Regions from separate parts of the Dehalobacter sp. DCM genome, predicted to be linked through region 1. Evidence: a T-box and tRNA genes for the amino acid it is inferred to sense, from the RefSeq annotation. Region 1 holds a T-box; the other holds one or more tRNA genes.
What was found. A T-box is a leader RNA that pairs with one kind of tRNA and senses whether it is charged. The one in region 1 lies ahead of tyrS (tyrosine--tRNA ligase), so its partner is inferred to be a tRNA-Tyr.
Positions count from the first base shown of each region.

Region 2: it encodes a tRNA-Tyr, which carries the amino acid that the T-box ahead of tyrS (tyrosine--tRNA ligase) is inferred to sense. The anticodon was not compared.

Region 1 covers NZ_CP092282.1:3,545,865-3,549,226, forward strand. Annotated here, with positions in the region: gene LPY66_RS16485 (ArsA family ATPase) at 1-327, shown strand, start outside; gene tyrS (tyrosine--tRNA ligase) at 752-1,978, opposite strand; T-box leader at 2,031-2,262, opposite strand; gene LPY66_RS16495 (ATP-binding response regulator) at 2,333-3,362, opposite strand, start outside.
Region 2 covers NZ_CP092282.1:698,209-701,570, reverse strand. Annotated here, with positions in the region: gene LPY66_RS03450 (hypothetical protein) at 1-387, shown strand, start outside; tRNA gene LPY66_RS03445 (tRNA-Met) at 1,521-1,595, opposite strand; tRNA gene LPY66_RS03440 (tRNA-Tyr) at 1,693-1,776, opposite strand; tRNA gene LPY66_RS03435 (tRNA-Thr) at 1,787-1,862, opposite strand; gene sigH (RNA polymerase sporulation sigma factor SigH) at 1,952-2,611, opposite strand; gene rlmB (23S rRNA (guanosine(2251)-2'-O)-methyltransferase RlmB) at 2,731-3,362, opposite strand, start outside.

The DNA.
Region 1 (3,362 bases):
CCCGTCTTTTATCTCAATCTCCTGAAGCACGAACTCAAATCCGTTCCGGTACTGGCCCAGATCGGGAATCTCTACGGCGCGTTGAATCCGGAGGACGTTTTCTGCCGGACACGCCTAATTGAGACCTTCCGGGACGACGATCAGGATGTCCTGATTTTCCGCCTGCCCTTTGCCGAAAAAACAGAAATGACACTTTCCCAGGCCGGTGGAGAGATTTATGTCGCAATCAAAAATGAAAAGCGGTGTATGATGCTGCCGCCGCATTTATTGCATAAGCAGATCACTTCCGCTAAGTTGGATCAGGGGAAATTAGAGATTCGATTTTGAGCCGATGATTTTAAAATCCTTGATTTTGTGAATATCGCTCGCTGTTTGGGACAAACCTGAGCATTGCCGAATAGTATACTATATAAACCTCAATGATTGTGTAAGAAGGGAAATGATTTTATGTATTTATCCCGTGTTATTCTGATCCCTGCCGGTATTCGTTCGCTTAGAAATTTATTCAGAGGGTTAGGCAGAGGTCCGCAAGCAGCGAATAATGTAGGCATAACGAATTCACCGGTATCTGTCGCGGCAAATGTTCAAACACCCATTGTTAATCAAGTAGCCGTTTCTAGTCTGCCTCTATTTCGTTTACGTCGGAGGTCAAGGGGTTGCTGCTGCCGTTTTTAGCCATTTCAAGCTGATCGAATAGAGATGATTGAAGAAACCTCCCGACGCTCGGGAGGTTTCTTCTAGTAAGTTTTCGTCACACCATCAGCAAAACCTTGTGGTACGCTTTCTTTCCTTTACGTATTTTCAGACCGGCTTTTAATTGTTCGGAAGGAATAGTCATGTCCACGGATAGTACTTTTTCCTCATTAATGGCGACGCCGCCTTGTTGGATCAGGCGTCTGGCTTCCCCTTTGGAAGGAGCTATCCCGCAGGCCACCATCAATTCTACTATTCCGATGGCATTATCGACCAGCTGCTCGGCAGATATTTCCGTGGTAGGCATGTGCGAATCATCGGCACCACCGGCAAAGAGGGCGTGCGCCGCACTTTTGGCATTCTCGGCTTCTGCTTCACCGTGAACCAGCTTCGTCAGTTCATGCGCCAGAATTTCTTTGGCTTCGTTGAGCTGGCTGCCTTCCCATTTGTCCATGGCGTCAATTTGTTCCAGCGGCAGGAACGTCAGCATCCGCAAGCACTTGAGAACATCGGCGTCCGCAATATTCCGCCAATACTGGAAGAATTCAAACGGGGAGGTTTTGTTCGGATCAAGCCAGACAGCGCCCTTGGCCGTTTTGCCCATTTTATTTCCTTCGGAGTTCATGAGTAGGGTAATGGTCATGGCATAGGCATCCTTGCCGAGCTTACGGCGAATGAGTTCTGTCCCAAACAGCATATTTGACCACTGGTCATCACCGCCAAACTGCATATTGCAGCCGTGATTCTGAAACAGATAATAGAAGTCGTAAGATTGCATGATCATATAGTTGAATTCCAGGAATGACAGACCTTTTTCCATTCGCTGCTTATAACATTCGGCACGCAGCATATTATTCACGGAAAAGTGCGCGCCGACTTCCCGGAGCAACTCCACATAATTCAGCTTTAAGAGCCAGTCGGCATTGTTCACCATAATGGCCTTATCCGAGCCAAATTCGATGAAGCGTTCCATCTGTTTCTTGAAGCACTCACTGTTATGCCGAATAGTTTCCGGTGTCATCATGGAACGCAAGTCCGTACGGCCGGATGGATCACCGATATAGGCAGTACCGCCGCCGATCAGAACCACCGGTTTGTTGCCGGCCATCTGTAACCGTTTCATCAGGCAGAGCGCCATAAAATGACCGACATGCAGCGAATCGGCAGTGGGATCAAACCCAATATAAAACGTGGCACGACCGCTATTAATCAGTTCTTTAATTTCGTCTTCGTCAGTGACCTGAGCGATTAAGCCCCGGGCGACTAATTCATCATAGATTTTCACCTGATACAACTCCTTACCCAAAAATTAATAATAAATGCCCCTGCTCATTCGAACAGAAGGCAAAAATTGCGGTACCACCTCTGATTCGGAAATTCCTCACAGAATTCCCCTCACCAAGTGCAAAAACACTTACACGCTGTAGCGGGCGTACCCGTCAAACCCTACGCACTGTTCAGGCTGAGGCTCCGGGATGTATTCGGTTCAGCCCGTCTGCAGCCTCTCACCAACCGGCTGCTCTCTGAATGAACGATTGCTGACCTACTTCTTCCTTTCATCGCTTTTGCAACTATCAATTGAGTATATCTTAGATGATAAATGCGGAAAAGTAAAGCCGCTGAATTCTTCAATTTATGCTTATTGCACGAAACTCCGGGTCAGAGCGGCCAGGTTTTCCGAAGTCGGGGTAATCTCGTGACCGGAATGGCGGACATTCGCCAAAGTCTTTTCCAGCGCATCTAAATTCACGGGTTTTGCCAGGTGCTGATCAAAACCTGCCGCCTTGGAGCGCTCCAAATCCTCTGCTTGCGCATAGCCGGATAGTGCAATTAAGAATACATCATGGAGATCATGATCATATCGAAAATGTGCAGCTACTTCATAGCCATCCATATCCGGCAGCCCAATGTCGCAGATCAAAACATCCGGATTGAATTCTTTTGCTTTAAGCAAACCCTCACGGCCGCTTGAAGCTGTCATCACTTTATGGCCTAAATGTTGAAGAAGTAAACAAAGAATTTCGTAAATATCCGGAATATCATCAATGATCAGGATTCGGAGAGAACTGACAGGTAACCTGCAGGTCTTCATTTCCTTCTCCTGATGATGTACCGCTGCTTCAGGTAAGCGGATGGTAAACTGTGTCCCCTGGCCAAGTCCTTGACTATATACGGAGACGGTACCTCCATGGAGTTCGACTATCCCTTTGACAATTGTCAACCCTAAGCCAAGACCTCCCTTACTGCGATCAAGCGTGCTCTCGACCTGCATAAACGGTTCGAACAAATTAGGCAGTACTTCCGGCTTAATACCAATACCCGTATCCTTAATGGTTATAACGGCTTCTTTTGTCACTTCATCCCGTGATACCGCCACACGTGTTTTATCTCCTTTGCTTGAAAACTTTACCGAGTTATGCAGCAAGTTGCCAATGACTTGAATAAGACGCGCGGGATCTGCTTCAAGATCTATTTCCGAGGTTAGGTGAGTTTCCAGAGTGACGCCTCTTTCGGAGAATTGTACGTTGTAATCCGTTACGGCCATTTGCACAATTTTGTTTAGTTCCACGCGTTCCTTTTGCAAAGTGATTTTGTTTTGTGTAATACGCGTAACATCAAGCAAATCATCAACGATACGTGTCAGCTGTTCGCCCTGACGCAATGCAATC
Region 2 (3,362 bases), 1.7 Mb from region 1:
GTACAGAAAGAGCGAATAACTTTCTTCACATTTTCCCATGTTTTGGATATGCTATTATATCCGAATAACCCATATCTCTTTCCCACACAGATTGTGTGGTTTTTTTATGCACACACCTCTACCTTAGCCAAAACATATTGTAAAGCATCCATAGTTAGAAAGGGGGTAAAAAAAGTGAGAGTTCCACCGGCTACGCCAGAATATAACCAAGCCATTAAAGAAGTTATGCCCGCCGTACAACATAGCCTACGTGAGACACCCATAAGTCTAAATCATGCTGTTACTGAAGCTGCTTTAATTGCTTATATGATAGGAAGAGGATATTCATACAGACAGGCAATCTGGATTGTCGAGTCTTGGGAGCAGCACGAAATTTTCCCTATGTAAAAATTATACCCAACAATCAGGTCTATAAAAACAAGAAAAGCAGCCAGGCACGTTCCGCTGGCTGCTTTTTACGGTTCATAAAAACTAGTACAGTGTATTCTAAATAACTTCGCAAACAAACACGTAAGCTTTTTTTCTGAGGTTGGTCTGCATACCACATTCCGCTTTCGGCTCTTGTGCCCTCCATGAATTTGCATTGAGGAAGTTAAAATTCTTTTGCCCTCCTTGGCGATTTTTTAACTTAGGTCCATCCATGGACCGTTGCGCTACGCAATCCATGCTCTGCTTGTCGCCGGAACTGTGGAACGCAGACCTGATTTGAGGTGTATCGAAAAAATAAGCCCAAAGGATCTCTTCCTCGGGGCTTTGCTTGCTTAATTTAAGCAGTTTGAGTTTGCTGGAAAATACTATTAAGATAAGGAAGAATTTTTGGTAAAACAGCCCAGATACGAGTAAACAACCAAGATAAAGCATTTGTTATTGCAGAAAGCATTGAGTATCCCCCTTTAAATATATAAGAGATCGAATAGTCTTTGTTATATTATGTATTTGTTACCAAAAATGTGAATAAAAATAGCATTATTGAATTCGAAAATTGATAACCTCATGATCTCCCTGGAAAACGGTCTTGATTCGGAATCAGTGCGTAACAGGCTCCTTGAGTATGAAGCCAGGAAAAAAGTCTTATCAATTATAAAGCCTTTACCTTATTGTCTATGATTTTAATTTTTATTTATATACTAGCATACCAAAAAATAGAATGAAAGATCGATTTTGGATGTCAATTCAATTAAATGGATGTCAGAAAAATAAAAAACTCTAAGCTTTTGGCTTAACAAACTTCGGGATTATATGTCCGAAACTAATTTGACTTTATCGTCGGTTATGAAGGAGCTTCGAAAAATGAAGTATGTTCATACACTTGAGGGGAAAAGGCTACTTTCGCCGATAACGAAAAAACAAAGGGATATCCTGACAGCCTGTGGTTTGTCCTCACCCGATGTTCATGCTTGGCTTTCTACTGTTTTGATATAGAACCAATCTGTATATTATAATTTTACGGGAGTTTAGGATGAAAAAAGAAATTAGAATAGGCATAAAAAATAGGCAGTTTATGCCTATTCTAATTTCTTTGGTTGCGGGGGCCGGATTTGAACCGACGACCTTCGGGTTATGAGCCCGACGAGCTACCACTGCTCCACCCCGCGACGATAACTATTTTATTATATCTAAGATTCAGACTGTTATTCATGCTAATTCTGGCAACTGTTTTTCAATAAGAAATCGTTATCTTTAAGATCAAAATGGTGGGCAGGGATGGATTCGAACCACCGTACCTTTCGGAACAGATTTACAGTCTGCCGCCTTTAACCACTCGGCCACCTACCCATTTTTCACTTGGAGCCGATGGCAGGACTCGAACCTGTAACCTGCTGATTACAAATCAGCTGCTCTACCAATTGAGCTACATCGGCAGGAGAGACTAGTGTATTGTAACAAATATCGTTGTGTGTTGTCAATAAAAAAAGCAAGTTTTTTTGTGGTATTTTTTAGGACGTATTACCTAAGCTCCCCGATGCTCCAGGTATCTCTCAAGCTTCCTTTTCACTCGCTGTAGTGCGTTGTCAATAGACTTGACATGTCGGTCAAGGTCGACAGCAATCTCCTGATAAGATTTCCCTTCCAGATAGGACATTAAAACTTCCCATTCGAGCGAGCTGAGTATCTCGCCCATCTTTTCTTCAATATCATCAAACTCTTCCCGACTGATGATAAGTTCTTCCGGATCCGTAATCTTCGTCCCCGAGATAACATCAAGCAAGGTTCGGTCTGAATCCTCGTCGTAAATGGGTTTGTTTAGCGATACGTAGGAGTTAAGGGGGATATGTTTCTGTCGGGTTGCTGTTTTAATAGCAGTAATGATTTGGCGGGTGATACACAACTCAGCAAATGCGCGAAACGACGACAGCTTGTCCCCACGGAAGTCACGAATCGCTTTATAAAGCCCGATCATGCCTTCCTGAATAATGTCTTCCCGATCTGCGCCGATCAGGAAATACGAGCGTGCTTTAGCTCGAACAAAATTTTTGTACTTGTTGATTAAGTACTCCTGAGCTTCTGCGTCACCTATCTTCGCTAACTCTACTAGTTCCTCATCGGCTATGTATTCATTAGCTTCGAAATCCTCTTGAATCTCTGTCTGAATGCTATAGGTCAAGTCCATCCCTCCCGAATGCAATCCCGAAGGAAACGCTGAAGCCTTGTTTATGCGCTTTACACCGGATTAATTATACCTGAATTGTACAAACAGCGTCAAGACGAAGTTTGACGGTATATGTCGGTTCAACCTTTATTTCTCTGCCTTAGGACCTCATAGAGGATGATTGAGCCCGCAACACTGGCGTTTAAGGATGCAATTCTTCCAAGCATTGGCAGTGAAATCACTTCATCACATGTCTCCTTGACCAAGCGGCCTAAACCCTTATCTTCTCCGCCAATGACAACAACTCTGGGGCCTTTTAAATCAGCCTGGTAAATATCTTTGCCGCCGGCTTCCGCCCCGGATACCCAGCAGCCTTCATCTTTTAAGTATTTCAAGGTTTGAACAAGATTAGCGACTCTGGCTACAGGCACGTATTCGATTGCACCGGCAGAGGTTCTGCCGACGGCCGGTGTCAAACCAACACTTCGTCTTTTGGGTATAATCACGCCATGAACACCGGCTGCATCTGCTGTTCGCAGAAGCGCCCCTAAATTATGCGGGTCTTCGATCTCATCCAGTACCAATATGAATGGATCCTCACCCTTCTGCCGGGCAATAGCAATAATATCCGAGGGCTCTACATATTCTTTGGCTGCCGATAGCGCAACAATGCCCTGATGCTTTTCACCTGCGCTCAATTTATCCAGAACCGCATTGTCCACAAATTGAAAGGGTATGCCGCGTTCTTTACACCGATGGACGATATCGGCAT